2 regions of the Serratia proteamaculans genome follow, and region 1 is predicted to be linked to the other one. Evidence: predicted binding sites of a transcription regulator. Region 1 holds the regulator's gene; the other holds the start of a gene.

Region 1 (10,217 bases):
GGCCGTAGATCTCGGTACCGGTCAGCTCTTCCAGCAGTTCGGCGCGATCGTTGGCGTCGGCATTGAGGAAGGCGGCGAACTGCCCCTGGGACAGCATCATCGATTTGGTAAAGCGGCCGAAATCCAAGCCGGTGATCGCGGCGGTCATATCCAGCTTGTCGCGCACTTTGTCTGCCAGGATCTTGCCGTCTTCACGCAGCGCCAGTTCGACCTTTGGTGCCTGCAAATTGCCGTCCGGGGCGTTTTTGGCGCGTCGTTGGCTCCAGAAAGCACGGTAGCCGACGCCTTTAACTTCAAATTCGACCTCAGCCAGCGATTCGGCGGTGTGGCGCGTCATCAGCTCGTTTTGGCTTGGCGTAACGTTAAGGCGCGGCGTTTGGTGGTACAGCGCCAGACAGATGGCGTCCAGCAGGGTAGTTTTGCCCGCGCCGGTGGGCCCGGTGATGGCGAACAACCCATTACTGGCAAAGGGTTCGGCGGTGAAGTCGATCTTCCATTCGCCCTGCAATGAATTGAGGTTCTTTAATCTCAGGCTGAGAATTTTCATTGGCTCGGCTCCTGGTCGTTATGCTGAACGGCCGCGACCACCTGCTGGAACATTTGGCTCATTCGTTGCCGACGTTCTTCAGCCATTTCAGGCTCCTGCGCCAGCCGCCGTTCGAACACCTCATTAACACTCAGTTCGTTTAGCGTTTCTTTGTCCTGCTGTTCAATCGCCTGGCGGCGTTGTTCTTTGCTGCGGCGCAACAGCACCACTTCTACCGGCAGCTGATCGGCCAGGAGCTGGATGCGGCGCTGAATGTCGCTAAGGTAATCCTGCGTTGCCACTTCGATATCCAGCCACACCGGTAATTCACCCTGATAATCGGCGAACTGCTGCAATTGTTGCTCGATCTGCGCCAAATCGCCCTTGATAAGCTGCATGGGCTGGAAGCTGGGGATCTCCAGCGTGCTGACCTGTTGCAGGGCACCCGCGCTGAAATCCACCATAAACACGCTTTTGGCCTTGCCCAACTCGTCAAAACTGAGGGGGATCGGCGAGCCGCTGTAGCGAATATGTTCGGATTTGGCGACGTTTTGTGCACGGTGAATATGCCCCAGCGCGATGTAGTCGGCCGGTGGGAAGGCCTGCGCCGGAAAGGCGTCCAGCGTACCAATATAGATATCGCGCACCGAGTCGGAGGTGGTGACGCCTACGGTGGTCAGGTGGCCGGTGGCAACAATCGGCAGGGGCAAGCCCAGCGCGTCACGGCGTGCACAGGCCGCCTGATACAGCGTTTGATAATGGTCGGCGATGGCCTCTTGCAGCGCCTGCTGTTTTTGTACCCCGGATTCTCCGGCGCGGCTGGTGAGCAAATCGCGCGGGCGCAGGAACGGGATGGCGCACAGCACCGCGCCCGGCTGGCCGTCGCGCTGATTCAGCACCAGGATTTGCTGTTCGGTTTCGCTCTGTGCGTTGGCAATCACGGTGGTATTCAGGCAGGAAAGCAATTCACGCGATTCATTTAAGGTTGCCACAGAGTCGTGATTGCCGCCCAACACCACCAATTGGCAGCCGGTGCGCTGCAGCTCGACTACAAAACGGTTATACAGCTCGCGGGCATAACTTGGCGGCGAGCCGGTATCGAACAGATCCCCGGCGACGATCAGCGCATCCACCTGCTGTTGTTCGATCTGCTCGATCAACCAGCGCAGAAAAGCCTGATGTTCGGCGGCGCGGCTTTTGGTGAAAAAATACTGGCCAAGATGCCAGTCAGAGGTGTGGATCAGGCGCATGACACTCCCAGGGCGATAGAGTAATGGCAGGGATTATAAAGGGAATATGATGTTTCTGCGTGACTAGAAATAATCGCTATGCTTACTGCCTACAACAGGCAGGTTTTTTCATGGCTATTTATTTCATAAATCTGTCACAAAACTGACGCATAATGGCGACCGCAATCAACTGTGATCGCTAACACATTGGCAGGATTGACGATGGCAAGACGCATACTGGTGGTGGAAGACGAAGCGCCGATCCGTGAGATGGTGTGCTTTGTGTTGGAACAGAATGGTTACCAACCGTTGGAAGCTGAGGATTATGACAGCGCAGTGACGCGCCTGTCTGAGCCGTTCCCTGATTTAGTGTTGCTCGACTGGATGTTACCCGGAGGCTCCGGCATTCAGTTTATCAAACATATGAAGCGTGAAGCGCTGACCCGAGATATTCCGGTGATGATGCTGACTGCCCGCGGTGAAGAAGAAGACCGGGTACGTGGTCTGGAAGTCGGGGCGGATGATTACATCACCAAACCCTTCTCGCCAAAGGAACTGGTGGCACGCATCAAGGCGGTCATGCGCCGTATTTCACCGATGGCGGTGGAAGAAGTGATTGAAATGCAAGGGCTGAGCCTGGATCCTTCTTCACACCGGGTGATGGCCAACGAACAGGCGCTGGATATGGGGCCGACCGAGTTCAAATTACTGCACTTCTTTATGACCCATCCTGAGCGTGTTTATAGCCGCGAGCAGTTGCTTAATCACGTCTGGGGCACTAACGTTTATGTGGAAGACCGCACCGTTGACGTGCATATCCGTCGACTCCGTAAGGCGTTAGAGACCAGTGGTCATGACAAAATGGTTCAAACCGTTCGGGGCACCGGCTACCGATTCTCAACGCGCTACTGATCGCGCCGCGCTGGAGAATATGCCGTGCTAGAACGTCTATCCTGGAAGAGGCTGGCCCTGGAGCTGGCCCTTTTCTGCCTGCCTGCCTTACTGCTGGGGCTGATTTTCGGCTATCTGCCCTGGCTGCTGCTGGCCTCCGTGCTGGCGGCGCTGGTATGGAATTTCTACAACCAACTCAAACTTTCCCACTGGCTATGGGTCGATCGCAGCATGACGCCCCCCCCTGGCCGCTGGAGCTGGGAACCGCTGTTTTACGGCCTGTACCAGATGCAGCAGCGCAACCGTCGCCGGCGTCGTGAGCTGGCGCTGTTGATCAAACGTTTCCGCAGCGGGGCGGAATCGCTGCCCGATGCGGTGGTGATGACCACCGTCGAAGGCAATATCTTCTGGTGTAACGGTTTGGCGCAGCATCTGTTGGGTTTCCGCTGGCCGGAAGACAATGGTCAGCACATCCTTAACCTGCTGCGTTACCCGGAGTTCAGCCACTATCTGCAACAGCAGGAGTTCTCCCGGCCGTTAACCTTGCAGTTGAACAATGAACATTACGTCGAATTTCGTGTGATGCCTTATTCCGAAGGGCAGTTGCTGATGGTGGCGCGTGATGTCACCCAGATGCGCCAACTGGAAGGTGCGCGACGCAACTTCTTCGCTAACGTCAGCCACGAGCTTCGCACTCCGTTGACGGTGTTGCAGGGCTATCTGGAGATGATGAGCGACGAAGAGCTGGATGGCTCGCTGCGCGGCAAGGCGCTGGGCACCATGCAGGAGCAGACCCGACGAATGGACGGGCTGGTCAAGCAGTTGCTGACGCTGTCGCGGATTGAGGCAGCGCCTAATGTCGAAATGAACGAACGGGTCGATATCCCGCTGATGCTACGGGTGCTGCAACGCGAAGCTCAGTCGCTGAGCGGGGGCAACCATGAGATTACTTTCCGGGTGAACGAGCAGCTCAAGGTCTTCGGTAACGACGACCAACTGCGCAGTGCGGTATCAAACCTGGTGTATAACGCCGTCAATCATACGCCGAACGGCACCAATATTGAGGTGAGCTGGCAGCAGACGCCAAATGGAGCGCAGTTCCAGGTCAGTGATAATGGGCCGGGCATCGCTGCCGAGCATATTCCGCGCCTGACCGAACGCTTCTATCGCGTCGACAAGGCCCGTTCACGCCAGACCGGCGGCAGTGGGTTGGGGCTGGCGATCGTCAAGCATGCTCTCAGCCACCACGACGCGCGGCTGGAGATCCTCAGTGAGCAGGGCATCGGCACCCGATTCATCTTTACCTTGCCTAACCGGTTGATTGTTCCCGCAGCTTTGTCAGAGAATGCGGTGAAAAATTAACGCGGAGAGGCTGGTATGAACCGAATGACCCGAGGGCTGTTGCTTTGCCTGGCGCTGCTGGCGAGCCGTGGCGCGTTAGCGCAGCCGGATGGCATGCTGTCCGGCAACCTGTCGAGCGTCGGTTCCGATACGCTGGCCAATCTGATGGCGCTGTGGGCGCAGGACTTCAGTCAGCATTACCCCAACGTTAATTTGCAGATCCAGGCCGCAGGTTCCTCGACCGCGCCTACCGCATTGGCGGCAGGTGCCGCGCAGCTTGGCCCCATGAGCCGCCCGATGAAAGCGGCGGAGGTGTCGGCTTTCGAACACCGTTATGGCTATGCACCGCTGGCAGTACCGGTTGCGGTGGATGCGCTGGTGGTGCTGGTGCATCAGGACAACCCGCTGCGTGGTCTTAACCTGCAACAGCTTGACCGGATTTTCTCCGCGACTCTACGCTGTGGCGAAAACCGACCGTTGACGCGCTGGGGAGAACTGGGGCTGAGCGGCGATTGGCAGCAGCGCACTCTACAGCGCTTTGGTCGCAATTCGGCATCCGGTACCTACGGCTATTTCAAACTGCGTGCGCTGTGTGGTGGTGACTTTATGCCACGGGTCAATGAATTGCCCGGCTCGGCCTCGGTGGTACAGGCGGTGGCCGGTTCGTTGAACAGTATCGGCTACGCCAGCATCGGTTTTCGTGCCAGCGGCGTGCGGCTGTTGCCCCTGGCGGAGTCCGGCGAAAACTATGTCATCCCCAATGACACCAACGTGCGCAACGGCAGCTACCCGCTGTCACGCTATCTGTACATTTACATCAACAAAGCCCCCAACCAGCCGTTGGAGCCGCTGACCGCCGCATTTCTCGATCGCGTGCTGTCCGATACCGGACAAAACCTGGTGAACCACGACGGCTATCTGCCGCTGCCGTCGGCCACCCTGAAGAAAACCCGCCTGGCATTAGGCCTGAAATAAACTTCTCCCGGGGTGCGGCCACGCGCCCAACATGAATTTCTCTCACTACCGATGAAATTTCTTCTATTGCTGCCCGGCAGTCGATATGACAGCATGCTGTTTATTGGATTTCTAGACGTCTGGATGTCTATCGTAACCCAGCGTAATAGTTCACACCGTAAATTACTGAGGCAAAGGCCCGATCTTTTGCCTGCCACCGGGAGTCATAAATATGTGCGATTGCAATCACGCTTTTCACGCTGACGTTGTCGGCAGCCTGTTGCGCCCTGAGGCGCTGAAAACTGCTCGCCAACAGTTCCAGCGGGATGAAATTAATGCTGACCAACTGCGTGCGGTTGAAGACGAGCAGATCCGTCTGGCGGTGGCCAAACAGAAAGATCTTGGCCTGGCGGTGGTGACCGACGGCGAATTTCGTCGGGCGTGGTGGCATTTTGATTTTCTGGAAGGGCTGGACGGCGTGGAGGGTTATGACGCGGAGCAGGGGATCCAGTTCAACGGCGTGCAAACCCGGGCGCGCAGTATCAAGGTGGTCGGCAAGCTGGGTTTTAACCCGCAGCACCCGATGCTGGCAGATTTTCGCTTCCTGAAGGCGACCGCCGGTGATGCGGTGCCGAAAATGACCATTCCCAGCCCGAGCGTGCTGCACTTTCGCGGCGGGCGCAAGGCCATAGACAGCCAGGTTTACCCGGATCAGAACGCCTATTTTGACGATCTGGCGCAGACCTACCGCGACGCGATCAAGGCGTTTTATGACGCCGGCTGCCGCTACCTGCAACTGGATGACACCGTTTGGGCCTATCTGTGCTCGGACGATCAACGGCGGCAGATCCGCGAGCGCGGAGAAGATCCTGATCGTCTGGCGCGTATTTACGCGGATGTGTTGAATGCAGCGATCGCCGACAAGCCGGACGATCTGATCATTGGTTTACACGTTTGCCGCGGCAATTTCCGCTCCACCTGGATCTCCGAAGGCGGCTATGAGCCGGTGGCGGAGATCTTGTTTGGTCAGGTGAATATCGATGCCTTCTTCCTGGAGTACGACAATGAGCGCTCCGGCGGGTTCGAGCCGTTACGTTTTATCAAACCGGGTAAACAGCAGGTGGTGCTGGGGTTGATCACCACCAAAAACGGCGAGCTGGAAAATCCTGAACAGGTGAAACAGCGTCTTGAGGAGGCTGCGCAATTTGTCGATCGCCGCCAACTTTGCCTCAGCACCCAGTGCGGTTTTGCCTCGACCGAAGAGGGCAACAGCCTGAGTGAATCACAGCAGTGGAATAAACTGCAAAGCGTGGTGAACATTGCCCGACAGGTTTGGTAGCGGCGAAAATCCCGTCCAGACCGCGCGGAAATTGGCTGTTTATTGGCGTTTTCGCGCGGTCATTCGCTTTAGGCTTCACGTTTTGTGAATGTGTCGCTCAAAAATGATACAAATCATGTATTGTATATTTATTGATAGCCACTATGATCGACTGGCCCTGAAAGATTATCTGGTCTATAACTCTGCTTTTTGTCATGCGCCTTGCCTTTCAACGCTATAAACGTTTAACTTAGCCTCCGTTGTCGGACTAAACCTCCATTTATAACTCTTAAAACTCTGCCCATCATCATGAGTGGTCACTTTCGAATAAGGACAAAACGCCGGACGTTATGCGTTTTCTGCTCTTATTGGTCTCGCGATGAAATGGCAAGCCGGCAACCGGGTGGGGCATAACGCCACCACGTATCGGGCACTTTTTTTCATTTGAACAGGCAACACGACATCGTATGAGTCATCGTTTAACGTCAAAAGATATTATCGCATTGGGTTTTATGACCTTTGCCTTATTCGTCGGCGCCGGGAATATCATTTTCCCGCCGATGGTCGGTTTACAGTCCGGTGATCACGTCTGGACCGCAGCTATCGGCTTCCTGATCACCGCTGTCGGTCTGCCGGTGATGACCGTGATTGCGCTGGCACGCGTCGGTGGCGGTATTGACGCCCTGAGCACGCCGATTGGCCGCCGCGCCGGTCTGCTGCTGGCGACCGTCTGTTATCTGGCTGTTGGCCCGCTGTTCGCTACCCCGCGTACCGCGACCGTCTCCTTCGAAGTGGGGATTGCACCGCTGACCGGTGATGGCGCCATGCCGCTGTTTATTTACAGCCTGGTGTACTTCGCCCTGGTGATCGCCATTTCTCTGTATCCGGGCCGCCTGCTCGATACCGTGGGTCACGTATTGGCACCGCTGAAAATTGTTGCGCTGGGCGCGCTCGGCATCGCCGCGCTGGCCTGGCCTGCAGGTACGCCAATTCCGGCGACCGAGATTTATCAGAACGTTCCATTCTCTACCGGCTTCGTTAACGGCTATCTGACCATGGATACGCTGGGTGCGCTGGTATTCGGCATCGTCATTGTTAACGCCGCGCGTTCCCGTGGCGTGAAGGATGCCAAATTGCTGACGCGTTACACCATTCTGGCGGGATTGATCGCCGGTGTGGGCCTGACGCTGGTTTACCTGAGCCTGTTCAAGCTGGGTTCCGGCAGCGGCGTATTGGTGCCTGATGCAACCAACGGCGCGGTGATCCTGCATGCTTACGTACAGAATACTTTCGGTGGGCTGGGCAGCTTCTTCCTGGCGGCGCTGATCTTCATCGCCTGTATGGTAACTGCGGTCGGCCTGACTTGCGCCTGTGCCGAGTTCTTTGCCCAATACCTGCCGTTCTCTTACAAGACGCTGGTGTTCATCCTTGGGCTGTTCTCGATGCTGGTTTCCAACCTGGGCCTGAGCCATCTGATCCAGATCTCCATCCCGGTGCTGACCGCGATTTATCCGCCGTGCATCGTGCTGGTGGTGCTGAGTTTCACCCTGCGTTGGTGGAACAGCGCACCGCGTATCATTGCGCCGGTGATGTTAGTCAGCCTGTTGTTTGGTATCCTTGACGCGGTGAAAGCGTCTACCTTCCAGCACTTCTTGCCGGAGTGGACCAATCACCTGCCATTGGCGGATCAGGGACTGGCATGGTTGCCGCCGTCGCTGTTGATGCTGGTGCTGGTCGCGATTTATGACCGGGTTTGTACGCGCTCCGAAGTGACCGCGCACTCCTGATCCCCCGGCTAAATTTTGGGCCACGGACTTGTCCGTGGCTTTTTTACGTTTAAAAACCACGGGTTATTTTCATGCAACAACAGTCACCCGCCGCCCCCGCGGCCAATAAGCTGAAACGCGGTCTCAGCACGCGTCACATTCGCTTTATGGCTCTGGGTTCGGCTATCGGCACCGGTCTGTTCTACGGCTCGGCGGACGCGATTAAAATGGCCGGTCCAAGCGTTTTGCTGGCGTACCTGATTGGCGGCATCGTCGCCTTTATCATCATGCGTGCGCTGGGTGAGATGTCGGTCAACAACCCGCAGGCCAGTTCGTTTTCACGCTACGCGCAGGACTACCTTGGCCCGATGGCCGGCTATATCACCGGCTGGACCTACTGTTTTGAGATCCTGATTGTCGCCATTGCCGATGTGACCGCCTTTGGTATCTATATGGGCGTCTGGTTCCCTGAGGTACCGCACTGGATTTGGGTGCTGAGCGTGGTGCTGGTGATTGGTGCCATTAACCTGATGAGCGTGAAGGTGTTCGGTGAGCTGGAGTTCTGGTTCTCGTTCTTTAAAGTGGCCACCATCATCATCATGATTGCTGCCGGTATCGGCATCATCATTTGGGGGATTGGCAACGGCGGTCAGCCGACCGGTATCCATAACCTGTGGTCTAACGGCGGCTTCTTCAGTAACGGCTTTATCGGCATGATCCTGTCGCTGCAGTTGGTGATGTTTGCCTACGGCGGTATCGAAATTATCGGTATCACCGCCGGCGAAGCCAAGGATCCGAAAACCTCGATTCCCAAGGCCATCAACTCAGTACCCTGGCGTATCCTGGTGTTCTACGTCGGTACGCTGTTCGTCATCATGTCGATTTACCCGTGGAACCAGGTGGGCACTAGCGGCAGTCCGTTCGTGCTGACCTTCCAGCACATGGGCATTACCGTGGCGGCGGGTATCCTTAACTTTGTGGTGATTACCGCGTCACTGTCCGCGATTAACAGCGATGTATTTGGCGTTGGCCGCATGCTGCACGGCATGGCCGAACAGGGCCACGCGCCGAAGATATTCAGCAAGGTCTCCAAACGCGGTATTCCGTGGGTCACGGTAGTGGTGATGATGCTGGCACTGCTGCTGGCGGTGTATCTCAACTACATCATGCCGGAAAACGTGTTCCTGGTGATTGCGTCTCTGGCGACCTTCGCCACCGTGTGGGTATGGATCATGATCCTGTTCTCACAGATTGCCTTCCGTCGCAGCCTGAGCAAAGAGCAGGTGAAAAACCTGGCCTTCCCGCTGCGCGGCGGCGTATTTACCTCGGTGGTGGCGATCATCTTCCTGGTGTTTATCATCGGTCTGATTGGCTACTTCCCAACCACCCGCGTATCACTGTACGCCGGTCTGGTCTGGGTCGTGGTGTTGCTGGCGGGTTACTACTTCAAGCTTAACCACCAGAAGAAGCTGGCGGTGCTGGCGCAGCAGCAGGATTAAAAATAAAAACACCGGCCATGCGCCGGTGTTTTTTTATCGTAAGTTCAATCGTGCCCGTTACGCAAAATCCAGCTTACGTAGTTTTGATACATCGATAGTTTGCCTGGCGTGCCAAAGGTCGTAAGCATCCTGCATTCCCATCCATACCCGTTCTGAACTGCCAATGACTATCGACAAACGGATAGCCATCTCTGGGGAAATATCTGATTTGCCGGTAATAAGGCGCTGTACCGTTGATGGCGCTACGTCCAGCGCTTTAGCCAGACCACGAGCGCTGAGGTTTAATGTCTCCATGGTTTCTTTTATCAGCTCTCCGGGATGCGGCGGGTTAAACATTTGAGTCATTAATGGTAATCCTCATAGTTAACGATATAGACCCGTCATCTTTCAAGCCGCAGCGTTGTTACCTGCACTCGCTCACCCCAGTTACTTACTCGAGTAAGCGCCTGGGGATGAGCGAGCTTGGCGCCTAGCTGCAACTTGAAAGCTATAGGGTATAAACGTCACCTTCGAACCATAATCAACTGCTGAGCAGGGCGCAACGATTGTGATTTATTTTCAACCAATGACGTTTAACGTTTTTCCTCGGGCTCATCGTCGCCGGAAGCTCGGGCTTCGATGCGCAGGCTGCCGTCATTCAACTGGTCTTCCTTCTCTTCACCTGCTGCGCGCGCCAGCATCTCGCGGATATCC
Region 2 (10,217 bases), 880 kb from region 1:
AGCGGATTGACTTTGGCCACCGGGCAATAGGTGGTGCAGACGGTGCACTTGATGCAGTTTTCAAAGCTGTTGTCTTTCTGCAGGCTCATGGACGCTCCTCCTGTGCCGCAATCTGTTGCGCGACGTACAACGCCCCAATCAGCGAAACACCCGCACCGCAGCCCTGCTGCAGGGGATCATAGCCGCCGGTCACTGCACCGATGGCATACAGGTTGCTCAGGGGCTCTCCCTGCCTTAAGGCCCGCAGCCGCTCATCGGTGCGTACCCCAAATTGCAGGTAAGGCTGCGGAGCAAACAGATTACGGTGGCTCCAGTCAGCGCGATCCGCCCGGCTGTCGACATCCAGCCCAAACACCGGCTCACGTATGCCCTCGAAGTCCGCCACCAGCCCGTTGCTGAAAAAGCTGCCGCTGGCCAACACCACCTGTTGCGCCAGCAACGGAATATCGGTGTGGTTGCGGGTATAGAGGCCGGTGACTCGCCCGGCTTCGATATCCGCCCGCAGCACGCTGTCACCCGGCATGAACACGCCGCCCAGTTGCTGCAGACGCGAACGCAGGGCCTGGTGCAGGCGCATGCCCAGTACCGAAGGCGGCAACGTCGGCAACAGACGGATCGGTTTACCCACCGCCATCTGCAGTGCTGCCAGTGAGCTATCATTTTCCAGCCCCAGACAGGCGGGCAGGAAGATCGCCTCGGCATCACCGGCCAATCGGCTCACCTCGTCCGCCATCGGCGTCAGGTTTTCCGGCAGATCCAGCACTCTGGCAATATTCACCGCCCGGAACTCACTGGGGTTGTTGCGCAGCCGGTCGAGCGACGGCAAGTGCATATAAGCGACTTCCGCCTGGATACCCAGGCTCTGCGTCAGGGAACTGGCGGCCAACTGTGGCTGAAAATCCAAAAATCCTTCGATGCCAATCACCGCGATACTTTTCCACGGCAGTTCGCCGTCCAACGGCGTGACCGGGATGGCCTGAGGACTGAGCCAGGTCGCCCGACGCGTGCCTAATGGCGTAACCCGCAGATGATTACGTTCACTGCTGCCCTGCAGGCTCAAACCACAGCGCTGCAGCAACTGAGCTGCGTCGTCCGACAGTGCCGCCACCCGTTCGGCACCTATTAGCGCATAAGGATGCCGTGGCGCCTGTAGCGCAAGCGCCGGCATTGCCGCCAGGGGTGAGGTTACCGGGGTGCCGTCGGGTAGCTGCGCCAGCAGATCCAGCGATCCGGATGAAAAATAGAGCGCGCTTTGGCCTGAGCTGACCACGGCGCAACGCTTACCCTGTTCCGCCAGCCGAATGGCACAGGTCATGCCCGCCAGGCCGCCGCCAATCACCACTACGTCAAATCGCATCATCGGCCTCCTGTTCCCCCCGGGCATCGAGCCCGCACAATCCCTGGTAAACCCAACTGGTAAATTCACTTTCACGCAATGCATCACCCCAGGCGATCGGCCTTACTCCTTTCCAACGTTCGTTGAGGAAATGCGATAGCTGATCGATCGACTGCTGCGGGGTGGTGACGTTAAAACGCGTCAGCAACCCGGCGGCACGGCAGGCGCAGAGTTCTCCCTGGCAGGTGCCCATGCCGACACGGGTACGGCGGCGCAGATCGACCAGGTTATTGACGGTAAGGGAGTTAACCGCATAGCGCACTTCACCGGCGGTGACCGCTTCACATTCACACACCAGGCTGTTATCCAGCCGATCGCCGGCCGGTACCTGACTGGCACGATCGCCGTGGCGATACACCGCCGAACCACGAATGCTGGCAGGCAGGGAAACCACGCTGCGCACCGTCTCTTCCGCCGACTGACGGGAGCCGGGCAAGGCTTCCTGCGCGGTGGTACAGGGGCTGTCTAACCCAAGCTTTTCACACACTTTATCGGTCGCCCATTGCGCCATCAGCCGGTAGGTCATCAACTTGCCGCCGGTAATGGTGATAAAGCCTTCCAGCCCGTCGCGACTGGCATGATCGAGCAGCACGATGCCACGGCTGACATTGCGACCGCTGGGGTCGTCATCGCTGGCCACCAGCGGCCGCACACCGGCATAGGCACGCAGAATACGGGTCTGAGCCAGTTCCGGCGCCAACAGCGCCCCCTCACGGATCAGAATGTCCACTTCCTGCGGCGTCACCAGCATGTTGTCGATCTGGTCATAATCAATGTGGGTGGAGGTGGTGCCAATCACCGAAATGGTGTCGCCCGGCACCAAAATGTCGGCATCCGCCGGTTTGCGGCAGCGGTTGATCACCATGTTATTGATGCGATGGCCGAGGATCAGCAGAGCGCCCTTGGCCGGGAACATACGAATGCGCAGATCGGCATATTCCGCAATCTGCTGGCCCCAGATACCGGCCGCGTTGACCACCACCTCGGCGTGAATATCGTAGTGGCGTGCCGATTGATGGTCGAAAACGCGCACGCCGGTTACGCGATCGCCCGCGCGAAGTAAACCGACCACCTGATGATAAGTGAGGATCTGCGCACCGTGCTCACGGGCATCGAGCATATTGGCGGCGGTCAGACGGAAGGGGTCGACAGTGCCGTCCGGCACCCGCACCGCACCGATCAGCGCCGGGTTGGCGGCCGGCTCCAGGCGCAGCGCCAACTGCGGGTCAATTGCTTCGGCTTTGATACCAGCGCTGTGGCAGGAGACAATAAACTGTTGTTGGTAGGCCAGCGAATCCTGCGGCAGCGTGATAAACAGCCCATCGGTACGCTCGATGCAGTGATGCGCAATGCGCTTGAGGATTTGGTTCTCTTCTATGCATTCGCGCGCCGACTCACCGTCGGTCACCGCATAGCGTGCTCCGCTGTGCAGCAGACCGTGGTTACGGCCGGTGGCACCGGTGGCGATATCGTGGCGCTCCAGCAGTATGCAACGCAGGCCACGACGCGCACAGTCACGAGCAATGCCCGCTCCGGTCGCACCGCCGCCAATGATGATCACATCCGTTTCGTTATCCGGTGAATGACTGCTCATGAGGCTCTCTCAGGATCCGTGATTATTGGCCTATTGAGCCACAGTCATTGGGGTCTTTGTTTGATAAGGAACAATAACGAACTATAAACGAAAACCAAATGTCCACAAAAAACCATGAATGTGATCATAATCACGATTTTTGGGCGTTTTTCTATTTCATAACGTTAACGAATCGCTCAAAATCCGCCGGTGTTTCATAAAAGTGTAACAATTGCGCCATTCATCACAGCGACACCAGGCTGATTTGACTAGGATGACGCTCGTTATGGAACAAAAAAACACCACATTCGATATCCGCTCAATCATCAAATGAACGTAAAAGGTCATATTGATGTGATAACTAGATAAAGCCATCGGAGGCGCTCATGTTGAGTATTTTTAAGCCGGCAGCACACATTTCCCGTGTGCCGGTCGACAAAGTCGACCCGCTGTACCGTAAATTGCGCTGGCAAATTTTTATGGGGATTTTCTTCGGTTATGCCGCCTACTACCTGGTGCGCAAGAACTTCACCCTGGCCATGCCTTATTTGATCGACCAGGGCTTCAGCCGCGGTGACCTCGGTTTCGCGCTGTCCGGTATTTCCATCGCCTATGGTTTTTCCAAATTCATCATGGGGTCGGTTTCTGACCGCTCCAACCCCCGGGTGTTCCTGCCCGCCGGCCTGATCCTGGCTGCCGCAGTGATGCTGTTCATGGGCTTCGTGCCATGGGCGACTTCGAGCATTGCGGTGATGTTCGTGCTGCTGTTCCTGTGCGGTTGGTTCCAGGGTATGGGCTGGCCGCCATGTGGCCGTACCATGGTGCACTGGTGGTCGCAGAAAGAGCGCGGCGGCATTGTTTCGGTCTGGAACTGCGCCCATAACGTGGGTGGCGGTCTGCCGCCATTGCTGTTCCTGCTGGGCATGGCCTGGTTCAACGACTGGCACGCTGCACTGTATATGCCGGCCTTCGGTGCCATTCTGGTGGCCCTGATCGCCTTCGCATTGATGCGTGACACCCCGCAATCCTGTGGCCTGCCGCCGATTGAAGAATACAAAAACGATTATCCGGACGACTACAGCGAGAAAGCGGAAGAAGAGCTGACCGCCAAGCAAATCTTCATGCAGTACATCCTGCCGAACAAGCTGCTGTGGTACATCGCCGTGGCCAACGTGTTCGTTTACCTGCTGCGTTACGGCATCCTGGACTGGTCACCGACCTACCTGAAAGAAGTGAAGCACTTCTCGCTGGATAAGTCTTCCTGGGCCTATTTCCTGTACGAATATGCCGGTATCCCGGGCACCCTACTGTGTGGCTGGATGTCGGACAAGGTGTTCAAGGGCAACCGTGGCGCCACCGGCGTGTTCTTTATGACCCTGGTGACCATCGCTACCGTGGTTTACTGGCTCAACCCGGTCGGTAACCCTGGCATCGATATGGCCTGTATGATCACCATCGGTTTCCTGATTTACGGCCCGGTAATGTTGATCGGTCTGCACGCACTGGAACTGGCGCCGAAGAAAGCGGCCGGTACCGCTGCGGGCTTTACCGGTCTGTTCGGTTATCTGGGCGGTTCGGTCGCAGCCAGCGCCATTGTCGGCTACACCGTTGACTACTTCGGTTGGGACGGTGGCTTTATGGTGATGATTGGCGGCAGCGTCGGCGCAGTATTGTTGCTGTTGTTGACCATGCTGAGCGAGAAAAAACACCACGCGGAAATCGCTGCCAACAAACGCGGTTAAGCGTCATACAACTTTCGCATTATTTAAAGGCCGCGCTGCGGCCTTTTTACTACCCCTGCCCCTACAACATGGAGAACAACAGAATGCGGACTCAAGTCAAAGCCCTGCTGACAGGGATTATCCTGGCCACCTCAATGGTCAGCGCCGCACAGGCCGCCGACAAGGTGGTGATCGCCCACCGGGGTGCCAGCGGTTATCTGCCGGAACACACTCTGCCGGCGAAGGCCATGGCCTACGCGCAGGGTGCGGACTTCCTCGAGCAGGATCTGGTGATGACCAAGGACAACGAGCTGGTGGTTTTGCATGACCACTATCTCGATCGCGTCACCGACGTAGCCGAACGCTTCCCGGACCGCGCCCGTAAGGACGGCCGCTATTACGCCATCGACTTTACGCTGGCAGAAATCAAATCGTTGAAGTTCACCGAAGGCTTTGAGATCGAAAACGGTAAAAAAGTGCAGGGCTACCCTGGCCGTTTCCCGATGGGCAAATCCGACTTCCGCGTCCATACCTTCCAGGAAGAGATCGAGTTTGTGCAGGGGCTGAACCATTCAACCGGCAAAAACATCGGTATTTACCCGGAAATCAAAGCGCCGTGGTTCCACAAGCAGGAAGGCAAGGATATTTCCAGCAAAGTGCTGGCGGTGCTGAAGCAGTACGGTTATACCGGCAAGGGCGACAACGTTTATCTGCAATGCTTTGACGCCAACGAGCTGAAGCGGATTAAAACCGAGCTGGAGCCGAAGATGGGCATGGATCTGAAGCTGATCCAGCTGATCGCCTATAACAAATGGCAGGAAACCTATGAGCAGAAGGCCGACGGCAAGTGGGTGGAATACGACTATGACTGGATGTTCAAACCGGGTGCGATGAAGCAGATTGCCCAGTACGCCGATGGCATCGGGCCGGACTACCATATGCTGGTCGTGGCAGAGAAATCCAAGCCGGGCAAGGTGGTGCTGACCGACATGGTGAAAGAAGCCCATGCCAATAAGCTGGCGGTACACCCCTTCACCATCCGTGCCGATGCACTGCCGAACTACGTCACCGACGTGAATCAACTGTATGACGTGATTTACAACCAGGCAGGCGTTGACGGCGTGTTCACCGACTTCCCTGACAAAGGTGTGCAATTCCTGCAAAAGCAGGGCCAGCACAAGTAATTGCAAGGTGCCCTTATCGTTAATTGATACCCAATGGATTTCGCGTTGCAGCTAGACGGCAAGCACGTGAATCCCCAGGAGCTTACTCAAGTAAGTGACTGGGGTAAACGCGCGTAGCCAACAACGCTGCGGCGCGAAAGACAAAGGGTATATCAGGCGATGAACATCTTGCGCAGGTAGTGCGGCACCGCATCGTCGACGTTGGAGCCAATCACTTCCAGTTCCGGCAGCTTGTCCTTCAGACGCTGATGCGCGTCGCGCATGATGCAGCCTTTGCCGGCCATCGACAGCATTTCCAGATCATTCATACCGTCACCGAAGGCAATGCACTCTTTCAGCGTATATCCGATGATCTTGGCCACTTCTTCCAGCGCGTGGCCTTTTGATACGCCACCCGCCATCACTTCCAGACAGGTTGGGAACGAGAAACTGACGTTAACCCGATCGCCCCAACGCGCATTGATGGCATCTTCCAGCGGCAGCAGCTTTTCATGATCTTCACAGGTGAAGTACACCTTGCACACGCCGTCGGTTTCCAGCAGGCCCGGCTCGAACAATTGGTACTGGAAAACAGATTCGCGGAAGAACTCTTTCTGTTCCGGGCTTTCGCGGTTAATGAACCAGTCGTCATTACGGTAAACGTTGGTGGTGATGTCCGGATCGTTATGCAGCATACCGTAGAGATCGCGGGCGATGTCTTCGGCCAGGTTGTGGCTGAAAATCAGCTCACCGTCGGTATTGTGCACGCGAGCGCCGTTGGAGGTGATCATAAAGGCGCTGATATCGAGGTTATCGCGGATCTGCGCAACGTCGATGTGATGACGGCCGGTAGCAAAGACAAAATGCACGCCGCGCTGGGTCAGCAGCTTCAACGTCTCTTTGGCGTAAGGTGACAGAGTGTGGTCGGGTGATAGCAGCGTGCCATCTAAATCGGAAGCGACGACGTGATACATAGCGGTAATTTCTAACCTCTAATGGTGTGGTCGGCGGTTGGGGTACCACCTAAATGTTGAGCAAAGAAACGCAGGATTGCGTTCAATGCTTCGGCGCGCATCGCGTCCCGCTCAAACAGGATCTCATGCCGTGCACCTTCGATAACCTGCGGTTTTCCCCCTTCACAGGGATGGCCCGCGTCTGACAATGCCTGACAAAAAGCCTGATGGGAACGGTTGTCGACCACCCGATCCTCACCGGCCTGCAATAATAATAGCGGCGTGGTAATTTTAGCCGCCTGGGCGATGATTTCTCGCCCGGCCTGAAGGCTTTCCCGTACCCAGTGGTAGGTTGGCCCGCCCACCTGTAGCTCGGGATAATCGGCGTAATAGCGTAAACAGCGACGATAGCGTTCACGGCTGTGGGTCAACACGTTGACCACATAGGGCAGCGGCCTCCACTGACCGGTGCCTATCGCATAGTAATCGCGTACCGCCGGGTGCTTCTCCGTCCAGTTCAGAATGCGGTTGGCCATCCAGCCCGGCATCGGTAAATAAATGCCGAACATTGGCGCGCAAAACGCCGCGGCGTCAAAGGCCTGCGGCTGACGAGCCAGAAACTGTGCCAGAATTGCACCGCCCATCGAGTGGGCCAACGCAAAGTGTTGCCGGTAACCGTGCGGCACCACCTCCTGCTGATAAAACTGGGCGAAATCGTCGACGTAATCGGCAAAGTTTATCACATGACCACGGTGCGTATCAGCCAGCAAACGACCGGAACGGCCTTGCCCGCGGTGATCCAGGATCATCACGTCATAGCCGCAATGGAACAGATCGTAGGCAACCTCAGGATATTTAATGTAACTTTCGATACGACCGGGGCTGATCACCACCACTCGCTGATGGCGGGCAGAACTGAAGCGCACGAAACGGATGGGCACGCCACCCACGCCATTGAACTCGCCCTCCTCACGCTGCCGCCAAAAGTCCAGCAGCGGTCCCGTGGCGAAAGCAGCAAACTGCTTTTCACGCGTTAACCAGTCATTAGTGCTGAGAGTAAACGACGTCATCACATGCCTTTTAGCTGGAGGTAGAGCCTATAAAAATGTGATAAATATTACTATATCCGATGGATTTCAAGTTGCAGCTAGGCGCCCAGCTCGTTCATCCCCAGGAGCTTACTCCGGTAAGTGACTGGGGTGCACGAGTGCAGGTAACAACGCTGCAGCTTGAAAGACGCCGGATAGAGGCTATTTTGGCACATATTGGCACTTTCAGGGAGTACCTCAATGACCTTGGACTGGTGGTTAACCTATCTTCTGACAACTCTTATCCTCAGCCTGTCACCCGGTTCAGGGGCGATCAACACCATGAGCACCGGTATCAGCCACGGTTATCGCGGCGCAGCGGCATCCATTGCCGGCCTGCAGGTCGGGCTGAGCCTGCATATCGTGCTGGTGGGCATCGGTCTGGGCGCGCTGGTGTCACAGTCGCTGCTGGCGTTTGAAATGCTGAAATGGTTCGGTGCCGCCTATCTGGTATGGCTGGGCATTCAACAGTGGCGTGCAGCAGGTTCGCTGGACTTGCATACGCTGGCGGGGACAATGCCGCGCCGTCGCCTGTTCCGCCGCGCTATCCTGGTCAATTTGACCAATCCGAAGAGCATCGTGTTTTTGGCCGCGCTGTTCCCGCAGTTTATCTTGCCCAACCAGCCGCAGGCCGAACAGTACCTGGTGCTCGGCGTCACGACTGTGGTGGTGGATATTTTCGTGATGATTGGTTACGCCACCCTGGCCACTCGCATTGCCGGCTGGCTGAAAACACCGCGCCAAATGCAGTTGCTGAACCGCATCTTCGGTTCGCTGTTTATTCTGGTGGCCGGGTTGCTGGCTACGGCACGCAAGGCATAAAGCAAAAAGGCCGAACATGACTGTTCGGCCTTCAAATTTTCTGTGGCAGTGATTAGCGGGTAAAAATAAGGTGTAAACCGAAACCGGTAAACAGCATGCCCGCCAGCCCGTCGATCCACTTAGCCAGTCGCTGATAGCCACGACGCATGGTCGGTAATGCAAACACCACCGCCACCAGGCTGAACCAGACAAAGGTCTCGGCAATGATCAGCAGGAACAAGCCCCAGCGTGCGCCGGCACCAACGTCGTCACCCACAAACAGTGAAAACACGCTGCCGAAATAGATAACTGCCTTGGGGTTCGATAGGTTGGTCAGAAAGCCACGGATAAAGCTGCGCCCAGGCTTCGGCAAGGCCACTTTCACCTCTGGCGCAGGCTCCGACTGTGCATTTTGGGAACGCGCGGAACGCAGCAGTTGCCAACCCATCCAGCACAGGTAGATCCCACCGCCGACCATGATAATCTGATGCAGCCAGGCCATTTTTTGCAGGATCAGGTGCAGGCCCATCAACGCTACGCCCGCCCACACCACGATACCCAGTGAAATGCCCATCACGCCCATCATCGCCTCACGGCGTGAGCGACTGGCGGCGGTTTGCGAAACAAAAAAGAAGTCCGGCCCCGGGCTCATCAGCGCAATCAGGTGCACCAGCGCCACGGTCAGAAACAGCATCAGCATGATTTATTGCCCTTAATTTTCATCATTATCGAGGTGATCGCGGATCATCGCCATAAACGGAGCGCCAAAACGCTCCAGCTTGCGCTGACCGACACCGTTAACGCTCAACAGGTCACCGGCCTTGATAGGCATCTGTTCCGCCATTTCCAGCAGTGTGGCGTCGTTAAACACCACGTAAGGCGGGATGTTTTCTTCGTCGGCAATCGATTTACGCAGCTTGCGCAGTTTGGCAAACAGCTTGCGATCGTAATTGCCGCCGTAGGATTTCTGGTTGGCACTGCTGCGCGCCTTCAGGCTCTGGATACGCGGCACAGCCAGTTGCAGCTCCAGCTCGCCACGCAGCACCGGCCGCGCAGACTCGGTCAATTGTAGCGCCGAGTGCATGGCGATGTTCTGGGTGATAAAGCCCAGGTGGATCAACTGACGCAATACGCTGGTCCAGTGCTCGGTGGTTTGCTCACGGCCGATGCCGTAAACCGGCAGTTTCTCGTGCCCGTATTCACGGATGCGCTGATTATTGGAACCACGCAGCACTTCGACAATATATCCCAGTCCGAAACGCTGGCCGACACGGTACACGCAGGACAGCGCCTTGCGCGCATCTTCCAGCCCATCGTAACGCTTGGGGGGATCCAGACAGATATCGCAGTTGCCGCAGTTTTGGTGTTTGCCTTCGCCAAAATAGTTGAGCAGCACCAGGCGGCGGCAGGTTTGCGCTTCAGCAAAAGCGCCCATGGCGTTCAGCTTGTGGCGCTCTATATCCAGTTGCTGTCCGGCGGGTTTCTCTTCCAGACAGCGGCGCAGCCAGGCCATATCAGCCGG

Evidence for each region. Region 1 encodes PhoB, which activates phosphate uptake and scavenging genes when phosphate is short. Its sites were predicted from a motif close to CTGTCATAAAACTGNCNNAT; they were not measured.
Region 2: glpT (glycerol-3-phosphate transporter) is a predicted target of PhoB. The motif match lies at 3,182-3,201, and genes of this name have one in related genera.

What each region holds. Positions count from the first base shown of each region.
Region 1 is NZ_OX461105.1:1,073,960-1,084,176, forward strand. It holds gene sbcC (exonuclease subunit SbcC) at 1-547, opposite strand, end outside; gene sbcD (exonuclease subunit SbcD) at 544-1,776, opposite strand; gene phoB (phosphate response regulator transcription factor PhoB) at 1,978-2,667, shown strand; gene phoR (phosphate regulon sensor histidine kinase PhoR) at 2,692-4,008, shown strand; gene QOT07_RS05005 (PstS family phosphate ABC transporter substrate-binding protein) at 4,024-4,962, shown strand; gene QOT07_RS05010 (cobalamin-independent methionine synthase II family protein) at 5,174-6,280, shown strand; gene brnQ (branched-chain amino acid transport system II carrier protein) at 6,727-8,046, shown strand; gene proY (proline-specific permease ProY) at 8,118-9,524, shown strand; gene QOT07_RS05025 (HigA family addiction module antitoxin) at 9,582-9,869, opposite strand; gene QOT07_RS05030 (hypothetical protein) at 10,097-10,217, opposite strand, start outside.
Region 2 is NZ_OX461105.1:191,833-202,049, reverse strand. It holds gene glpC (anaerobic glycerol-3-phosphate dehydrogenase subunit GlpC) at 1-89, opposite strand, end outside; gene glpB (glycerol-3-phosphate dehydrogenase subunit GlpB) at 86-1,357, opposite strand; gene glpA (anaerobic glycerol-3-phosphate dehydrogenase subunit A) at 1,347-2,990, opposite strand; gene glpT (glycerol-3-phosphate transporter) at 3,356-4,711, shown strand; gene glpQ (glycerophosphodiester phosphodiesterase) at 4,795-5,874, shown strand; gene yigL (sugar/pyridoxal phosphate phosphatase YigL) at 6,027-6,827, opposite strand; gene pldB (lysophospholipase L2) at 6,839-7,876, opposite strand; gene rhtB (homoserine/homoserine lactone efflux protein) at 8,096-8,716, shown strand; gene rhtC (threonine export protein RhtC) at 8,769-9,395, opposite strand; gene recQ (ATP-dependent DNA helicase RecQ) at 9,408-10,217, opposite strand, start outside.